2 regions of the Streptomyces sp. NPDC048171 genome follow, and region 2 is predicted to be linked to the other one. Evidence: riboswitches for the same ligand, from Rfam matches in the RefSeq annotation. Region 2 holds a riboswitch; the other holds the start of a gene.

Region 1 (4,737 bases), on a different contig from region 2:
GGCTTCCTGGCCGCCCGCTGGCGCCGGGCCGCGAACGAGCACAGCCTCGACGAGTGGGGCCTCGGCGGCCGCTCGTTCGGCACCTGGGTCACCTGGTTCCTGCTGGGCGGCGACCTGTACACCGCGTACACCTTCGTCGCCGTTCCGGCGGCGATCTACGCGGCGGGCGCGGCCGGCTTCTTCGCGGTGCCGTACACCATCCTCGTCTACCCGCTGATCTTCACCTTCCTGCCGCGCCTGTGGTCGGTCTCCCACAAGCACGGATACGTGACGACCTCGGACTTCGTGCGCGGCCGCTTCGGCTCGAAGGGGCTGTCGCTGGCGGTCGCCGTCACCGGCATCCTCGCGACGATGCCGTACATCGCGCTCCAGCTGGTCGGCATCCAGGCCGTGCTGGACGTGATGGGCGTCGGCGGCGGCGAGGACACCAACTGGTTCATCAAGGACCTGCCGCTGCTGATCGCGTTCGGCGTGCTGGCGGCGTACACCTACTCGTCGGGGCTGCGCGCCCCCGCACTGATCGCGTTCGTCAAGGACACGCTGATCTACATCGTGATCGCGGTGGCGATCATCTACATCCCGATCAAGCTCGGCGGCTTCGACGACATCTTCGCCGCGGCGAACGACAAGTTCACCGCGTCGGGCAACGGCGGCCTGGTGCCGAACCACGGCGGGCAGTGGACGTACGCCACGCTGGCGCTCGGCTCGGCCCTGGCGCTCTTCATGTACCCGCACTCGATCACCGCGACGCTGTCCTCCCGCAGCCGTGAGGTGATCCGGCGCAACACCACGATCCTGCCGCTGTACTCGCTGATGCTGGGGCTGCTCGCGCTGCTGGGCTTCATGGCGATCGCGGCGGGCGTCAAGGTGGAGAACGGGCAGCTGGCGATCCCGCAGCTGTTCGAGAACATGTTCCCGGACTGGTTCGCGGGCGTGGCCTTCGCGGCCATCGGCATCGGCGCGCTGGTGCCGGCGGCGATCATGTCGATCGCGGCGGCGAATCTCTTCACCCGCAACATCTACAAGGACTTCATCAAGCCGGACGCCACCCCGGCCCAGGAGACCAAGGTCTCCAAGCTGGTGTCGCTGCTGGTGAAGGTGGGCGCGCTGGTCTTCGTCCTGGGCATGGACAAGACGGTCGCGATCAACTTCCAGCTGCTCGGCGGCATCTGGATCCTGCAGACCTTCCCGGCGCTGGTCGGCGGCCTGTTCACGCGCTGGTTCCACCGCTGGGCGCTGCTCGGCGGCTGGGCGGTCGGCATGGTCTACGGCACGGTCGCCGCGTACGGTGTGGCCTCCCCGACGCAGAAGCACTTCGGCGGCTCCTCCGACGAGATCCCCGGCATCGGCGAGATCGGTTACATCGGTCTCACCGCCTTCGTGCTGAACATCCTGGTCACCGTGGTCCTGACCTTCGTCCTGCGGGCGGTCAAGGCGCCCGACGGCGTCGACGAGACCAAGCCGAGCGACTACACGGCGGACGCGGGCGACCCGGGCGTCGAGGTCGAACTGCCGCCGGCCACGGCGGGTACCTCGCACTAGGTCCTTCGTAGAGGTCCTTCGCAGAGGTCTTCCTCGTCAGCGGGCCGTCGGAGAAATCCGGCGGCCCGTTGTCGTACCCGTCGGGCACACTCGGGGTCATGGACTTCGTGATCCGGCGGGCGGCGGCCGAGGAGTACGACACCCTCGGCGAGATCACCGCACAGGCCTATCTGCGCGACGGCCTCCTCGACTTCGGGGACGACGACGCGTACCTGCACGAGCTGCGCGCCGTGGCCAAGCGGGCGGCGGCCGCCGAGGTGCTGGTCGCCGCGGCGGACGGCGGGGTGCTCGGCGGCGTGACCTTCGTGCCCTCCGGCGGGCCCATGGCGGACATCGCCCGGCCCGGTGAGGCCGAGATACGCATGCTCGCCGTCGCCCGCGAGGCACGCGGACGCGGGGCCGGCGAGGCGCTCGTGCGGGCCTGCGTCGACCGCGCCCGGTCCGTGGAGGGCTGCGTGCGCGTCGTGCTGTCCACCCAGGCCACCATGCGCACCGCCCACCGCCTCTACGCGCGCCTGGGCTTCACCCGCACCCCGGACCGCGACTGGAACCCCTTGCCGGAGCTGGACGACATCACTCTCCTCACCTACGAACTGACGCTCTGACACCACCCCGACACGCTGGCGGACACAACATCTGGGGGTGCTGGCGGAGCCCGGCACAAGATGTATGCTCGTGCTCGCTGTCGTCGCAGGGGAATCCGGTGTGAATCCGGAACTGTCCCGCAACGGTGTACATGCGTGTATCCGTACGTTCTCGGACGTACGTGCACGCGTGCCTCAGTCCGAGGACCTGCCGACAGTGTGCCCGGCCTCCCGGCCCGGGTGCCATGACGTCCGGGCCTCGTGGAGTGGGCCGGTGGACGCGACGCCGCGTGCGCTCGTGTGCTGCCCCCTGCCCTCCGCCAGGCCCCGTGCCGAGCGAGGGAGTGCCCCCACGTGACCATCGCGCCAGCCGATCCGGCCGCAGCGACCCCGGTGACGACTTCAGCGATGCCGGTGACCGAGGAGTCCGACGGACCCGGTGCCGCCCTGCTGCGGACCCTGACCGAGCTGACCGCCGACCTCCCCGACGCCGACCCCGGCCGGGTCGCCGCCGCCGCGCTGCGCGGCCGGTCCGCCCACGCGGACGAGGCCGAGCTGCGCGAGCTGGCCACGGAGGCGGCGGCCGGTCTCATCTCCGAGGACCCGGTCTACTCCCGGCTGGCCGCCCGGCTGCTGACCATCGGCATCCGCGTGGAGGCCGCCTCCCAGGGCGTCACGTCCTTCACCGAGTCGGTCGCCACCGGGCACCGCGAGGGCCTGATCGCCGACCGCACCGCCGAGTTCGTACGGCAGCACGCGGACCGGCTGGACGCGACGATCGACCGGGCCGCCGACGACCGCTTCGGCTACTTCGGGCTGCGCACCCTGCACAGCCGCTACCTGCTGCGGCACCCGATCACCCGCAAGGTCGTCGAAACGCCCCAGCACTTCATGCTGCGGGTCGCCGCCGGCCTCGCCGAGGACGACACCTCACGCTCCGTGGACGAGGTCACCGCGCTCTACGGCCTGATGAGCCACCTCGACTACCTGCCCTCCTCCCCCACCCTGTTCAACTCGGGCACCCGGCACGCCCAGATGTCGTCCTGCTACCTCCTCGACTCCCCCAAGGACGAGCTGGACTCCCTCTACGACCGCCTCCACCAGGTCGCCCGGCTCTCCAAGCACGCCGGCGGCATCGGCATCGCCTACTCCCGCGTCCGCTCCCGGGGTTCGCTGATCCGGGGCACCAACGGGCACTCCAACGGCATCGTCCCGTTCCTGAAGACGCTGGACGCCTCGGTGGCGGCCGTGAACCAGGGCGGCCGGCGCAAGGGCGCGGCGGCGGTCTACCTGGAGACCTGGCACGCGGACATCGAGGAGTTCCTGGAGCTGCGGGACAACACCGGCGAAGACGCCCGCCGCACGCACAACCTGAACCTGGCGCACTGGATCCCGGACGAGTTCATGCGCCGCGTGGACGCCGACGGCCAGTGGTCGCTGTTCTCGCCCGCCGACGTGCCCGAGCTGACCGACCTGTACGGCGCCGAGTTCGACGCGGCCTACCGCAAGGCCGAGGCCGCCGGGCTCGCCCGCAGGACCCTGCCCGCCCGCGAACTGTACGGCCGCATGATGCGCACCCTCGCGCAGACCGGCAACGGCTGGATGACCTTCAAGGACACCGCCAACCGCACCGCCAACCAGACGGCCGAGCCCGGCAACGTCATCCACTCCTCCAACCTCTGCACGGAGATCCTGGAGGTCACGGACGACGGCGAGACCGCGGTCTGCAACCTGGGCTCGGTCAACCTCGGCGCGTTCGTCGACGCGGCCCGGGGCGACATCGACTGGGAGCGGCTGGACGCCACCGTCCGCACCGCCGTCACCTTCCTGGACCGGGTCGTCGACATCAACTTCTACCCGACCGAGCAGGCGGGCCGCTCCAACGCCCGCTGGCGCCCGGTGGGCCTGGGCGCGATGGGTCTCCAGGACGTCTTCTTCCAGCTGCGCCTCCCCTTCGACTCGCCCGAGGCGAAGGCCCTGTCCACCCGCATCGCCGAGCGGATCATGCTCGCCGCGTACGAGACGTCCACCGACCTCGCCGAGCGCAACGGCCCGCTGCCGGCCTGGGAGAAGACCCGTACCGCCCGGGGCGTGCTGCACCCCGACCACTACGGCGTCGAGACCACCTGGCCGGAGCGCTGGGCGGCGCTGCGCGAGCGCATGGCCACCACCGGGCTGCGCAACTCCCTGCTGCTCGCCATCGCGCCGACCGCCACCATCGCCTCCATCGCGGGCGTCTACGAGTGCATCGAGCCGCAGGTGTCCAACCTGTTCAAGCGCGAGACGCTGTCCGGCGAGTTCCTCCAGGTCAACTCGTACCTGGTGAACGACCTCAAGCGGCTCGGCGTGTGGGACGCCCGCACCCGCGAGGCGCTGCGCGAGGCCAACGGCTCGGTCCAGGAGTTCTCCTGGATCCCCGCGGACGTCCGCGCGCTGTACCGCACCGCCTGGGAGATCCCGCAGCGCGGCCTGATCGACATGGCCGCCGCCCGCACCCCGTACCTCGACCAGGCCCAGTCGCTGAACCTGTTCCTGGAGACGCCGACCATCGGGAAGCTCTCCTCGATGTACGCGTACGCCTGGAAGCAGGGCCTGAAGACCACGTACTACC
Region 2 (4,737 bases):
GACCTCCACCACTTCCGGGCCGTCGGCGGTCAGCACGAACTCCACGTGTGCGAAGCGGTCGGTGTAGCCGATGGCTTCGAGGACCCGGTCGAGCCAACGCTCCAGAGACGCCGCCTGCGGCGCGGGAAAGGCGACCGGGAAGGCGGTGATCTCCTCCCGGAAGTGCGGCTCCGGCGACATCAGCCGGCTGGACACCCCCAGCAGCCGGGTCCGGCCCGCCCAGGTGAGCGTCTCGGCGCTGTACACGGGGCCGCTGAAATAGGGCTCCGCGAACAGGCGTCCCTTCAGCTCCCGCCCGGACGCCTGCGCCAGCGCCGCGTCGAGTTCGCCCTCGTCGCGCACCAGCCACACGTTCTGGCTCCCGGTGCCCGCGGTGTCCTTGAGGACGAGCGGCAGCCCCGCCTCCTTGAGCAGCAGCCCGCGAGCCTCGCGGTCCGGGTCGGCGCTCTCGACGGCCCTCGCCCGGGTGAGACCCGCATCGTGCAGCCTGTTGCGTACGGCGGCCTTGTCCCGGGTCAGCCGCAGTACGGCGGGGTCGAGACCGGGCAGAGCGAGGCGTTCGGCGAGAGCGGCGCCGCTCAGGGTCCAGGTGTCGGTCGAACTGATCAGACCGCCCAGCCGAGGGGTGCGGTGGAGCAGAGCGGCGACCCGCTCCACGTCGAAGGTGTCGGTCACGACGACTTCGAGGGCGCCGGCGGGCAGCCGGTCCAGTTCGTAGGCGTAGTAGGCGGGATCCCGGGTGAGGAGCACCAGGCGCTCACCGAGCCGGTCGGCGGCGCGGACCAGATGGCCGAGGCCGAAGGTCAGTGACTCCAGGCAGGCCACGGTCATGCGGCACGCTCCTTCCGGTCGGCCGGGCAGCCGGTGCGCTGCCACGTCATCCTCGACCAGGGCATGGCCATCTCCTCCGGACTGCGGACCTCGACGGGTTTCAGCGCAGCCGGTTCCAGAGCCTCGGAGTGCCTGGCGAAGACGCGCTCCACGTACCGGTGTCCGGTGTCGGCCCCGATCACCAGGTGCAGCCGGTCGGGATGACGGCGGCTCTCGTACGTCGCCGTGAGGTAGCCGGCACCGGTGGACAGCCCGGCGAACACCGCGTGCTCGCGCAGCAGGGCGACGGCACCGGACATGGCGTGGGTGAAGTCCAGCCAGTGCACGGTGTCGTAGAGATGGTGCCGGACGTTGTCGAAGGCGATGGACGAGCCGATGCCGGCGATGATCGCCTCGGGATCGTGATGGTCCTGGCTGCCGAAGGTGACGCTCCCGAAGGGCTGGACACCGACCAGACGCACCGAGGGGTTCGAGCCGCGCAGGCGCTCGACGATGCCGCCGGTCGAGGCTCCGGAGCCCACACCGCCGACCACGGTCAGCGGCGTGTCCGGGAACTCCGCCGCGATCCGGTCGGCGACCTCCTGGTAGCCGAGGTAGTGGACGTCGTCGTGGTACTGACGCATCCAGTGGTGACCTGGACGCTCGGCGAGGATCTCGCGCACCCGTCGCACCCTCAGTTCCTGGTCGAGCTTGAGGTTCCGCGACGGTCTGACCTGTTCCACGGTGCTGCCGAGGACCTCCAGTTGGGCGAGGGTGGTGGCGTCGACGGTGGTGGACGCGACGATGTGGCACCGCATGCCGTACCGGTGGCAGGCCAGGGCGAGGGCGTAGGCGTAGATGCCGCTGGAGCTGTCGATCAGGGTCTGCCCCGGGCGGACGGTGCCCCGCTCCAGCAGATGGCGGACGGCGGCCAGAGCCGAGTAGATCTTCATCGACTCGAACCGCAGCAGGACCAGCCCGTCGCTGAGCCGTACTAGGTCCGGGGCTTTCAGGGCGTCGGCGATGTGGGGGTGGATCACCCGTAGCCTCCTTGGGCGAAGGTGCACTGGTGGCCGATCGAGCGGAAGAACGCGGAGAGGTCGGACTTGACCTGGGCGCCTGGGCGCGAGGCGAAGAGATAGCCGGCCAGGCAGCCGGTGTGGGCGACGAAGACGCCGTCGGCGCCGAACCGCTCACGATGGGCTTGCAGGCTGCCGAAGGTGGCCTTGGGCAGCACCTCCTGGGACAACGCGGCGCTGACCGTCGCGGCACGGGCGACGGCGGCCGGGTCACCCGAGTCGAAGCCCTTCACCAGATCGGTCAGACACCGCTGGTACTCCTCGCCGCGGCGCCGGTAGTGGTCCAGTAGCAGAGGAGTGACGGCGGCGGTGTCCACCGTGCCGGGTTCCGTGACGTAGGCGGTGTGGAAGCCGACATCGGGTCCCAGCCGCCGCACCACCCGGTGCCGGCCGCTGAGGTACAGGGCGAACTCGTCGAGGAAGACGCTGTCGGAGCGCTCGATCCGCGCCAGGACGCCGCGGATCACCTCCGTGTCGTACGGCAGGGAGAAGACGCGGAACAGGCAGCGCAGGGTCGCCACGATGTCCGCCGTCGAACTGGCCATACCCACGCCCACCGGCAGTTCGGAGTGGGTGTGCCAGTCACCGGGGGGCAGAGTGAGGCCGTAGTGGTCCAGGAAGAGCCGGGCCGCTTCCGCCGACTTCTTCCCGAGCGGCGGTGCGTGCGGCGGGGGACCGGCCGCCGTCCGCGGAGTGAAATAGACCCACGAGTGGCGGTCCACGGGAAAGGACACCACCGCGATCCCGGGATCGGCGCCGACTCGCGACGGCCCTTGGTACAGCTCACCCAGAGTGCCCTGGCAGACACCGGACACCGTGCCGCCGTCCACGTCCGGCTCCCGGGGTCGGTACGGCAGACGCGAACCGGCTGGGTCCCGCACACCATCCTCCTCCGCACCGGGCCTTGAACGCCGACGGGGAAGGAGGCGCGGCCACCCGTACGACGCACGACGTACGACCGCCCATACCGCCGACCCAGTCCACGAGGTCACGTGCACAGCCCGCGCGGGACGCGGGCGCAGTGGCAGGTCTTCGGACTCGCGGGCACGTCCACCGGAAGGGCGGACACCTACCGGCCGTCTCTTCCCCGGCCCTGACGGGCCCAGTGACATCGACGGCTTCCGTTCCCACTCACCGCTGCGGGACAGCCCCGGATTCGCACCGGGTTCCCTCTTGCGTCGCGCCACCGGGCGCCCGAACGGGCGGGAGGCGCGAACCGACTGCGTTCATCAGCGTAGGGGCGCTCCTACGCCTGCGACAGTGCGGCTTCGACGGTTGTCTTGAATGTGGAGGGCGGGACGAAAAGTGTCCCCCTGTGCGGCTGTGGTGGCGGCTGTGGCCGGATAACGACTCCGGGGAGCGCTGCCCCAACAGCCAGACCCGTTGCCCCACGACACATGCACACCGCCGCCGTGGTGGCCCGTGCCCGGGAGTTCCTGCACGGGGTGAGGTTTGTGCGCCAGTACGCGACAACCAGCAGAATCCGTTCCTCCAGCGGCAGGCTCCTGCTCCTCGGCCGGCCCTTCGTACGGGATCCCCGCCTTCGCCCCACAGCGGTGATCAGCTTGCCGAACTGACGTGAGCTCAGCCCGGTGAACGTGGCTGTCCAGGGCGGCTGGGGCACCGTGATCACACAAACCGCAGCAAGATCGTCCCAGGGGGCGACCGCATGGCACGATGACCGCCATGTCAGGTCAGGTCTGGGTTTCACTCATATCGCTCGGCGGCGTCGCCCTCGGCGGCTCGCTGTCCTACCTCGTCCAGCACAGAACCCAACTCTCGGCGGAACGCGCTGAACAGCAACGGCAGAGGACCGCCCTGTCGGAGGCCCGGCGCGGGGAACGGCTGGCACTGCTGGAGCGGTTCATCGAGGTGGGGGCCGAAGCCGAACGCTTCGCCTTCAGCAGGCCCTCCGAGTGGGCGGACACCGACGACTGGTTCCTCGCGACCCAGGACGTCATGAACAGGCTCTGGGTCACGGAGCGTCTCATCCGCATCCAGTTCCCCCTACCCGTGCACGACGCGGCACGCGCGCACTTCCTCGACCTCAACCGGACGGTGTGGGAGGGCCTGCCCGACGGTGAAAGCGTGCGTGACTACTTGGAGGACAACCGGCTGGCATTTCTGGACGCGGCCCGCGCGGTCATGGGGTAGCACACCGCCGATGTCGGAGATCGTTTACGGGATGTCCCTCAACCGAGGCAGGTGTGGCGGCTGCATGACGAGCAGCTTGTGCCGTCGCTCAACCGAGGTGTCGAGATGGGTGGATGTGGGCCCCCGAATACACGTTCAGGTCGGAATCGCTTTGCCCGCTCTAGCCGTTTACACGCTGGCAGGCGTAGATTTCGGTACCAGTCGTGACGTGATTCTGGACGGGGGCAACGTTGAATCGGTCAAGGGCTTTCTACTGGTGCTCGTGGGCAACTATGTGGCCATTGTTGCCATCGTGGCCACGTTGTGCATTGTCTTCGCTCTGCTGATCCGACACCTATTCAAGCCCGGGGTCAAGCGGGCGACCATATCGATCAAGGGTGTCGACGTCGAGGCGCGAGGGCAGCACATTACCGCTCGGCAAATCATCGAAGAGCACCCCGATGGGATGCGACGGGCGGAGTGGTCCTACGACGGCCCCATTGAGGGGCTTTCCGCGGTACACGAGGTCATCGGTTTTCAGGGCGACCGTATTGGTGCACAGTCACGGGCGGCCATTGAAGGGGCAGTCGTTTGCGGTGTCTGTGGTGATGATTTAAGCACCATCAACGGCACGCTGCGGTGCGGCAGTTGCCCAGGCTACAGGTGACTGACTACTGACTCGACCTGCGCGCGGAAAGGCGGTACTGGCTGGGTG

What was found. Region 2 has a riboswitch for cobalamin ahead of ACGF3J_RS32065 (hypothetical protein). Riboswitches for the same ligand answer to the same signal wherever they lie in the genome.
Region 1: another riboswitch for cobalamin. It lies ahead of ACGF3J_RS07150 (ribonucleoside-diphosphate reductase subunit alpha); the one in region 2 lies ahead of ACGF3J_RS32065 (hypothetical protein).

Annotation. Positions count from the first base shown of each region.
Region 1 is NZ_JBIDAU010000002.1:598,140-602,876, reverse strand. Features, by position in the region: gene mctP (monocarboxylate uptake permease MctP) at 1-1,542, shown strand, start outside; gene ACGF3J_RS07155 (GNAT family N-acetyltransferase) at 1,641-2,147, shown strand; cobalamin riboswitch at 2,195-2,357, shown strand; gene ACGF3J_RS07150 (ribonucleoside-diphosphate reductase subunit alpha) at 2,481-4,737, shown strand, end outside.
Region 2 is NZ_JBIDAU010000013.1:38,621-43,357, forward strand. Features, by position in the region: gene ACGF3J_RS32055 (ATP-grasp domain-containing protein) at 1-831, opposite strand, end outside; gene ACGF3J_RS32060 (cysteine synthase family protein) at 828-1,850, opposite strand; gene ACGF3J_RS32065 (hypothetical protein) at 1,847-2,770, opposite strand; cobalamin riboswitch at 2,913-3,077, opposite strand; partial or broken gene ACGF3J_RS32070 (IS5/IS1182 family transposase) at 3,334-3,522, opposite strand; gene ACGF3J_RS32075 (hypothetical protein) at 3,567-4,043, shown strand; gene ACGF3J_RS32080 (hypothetical protein) at 4,252-4,689, shown strand.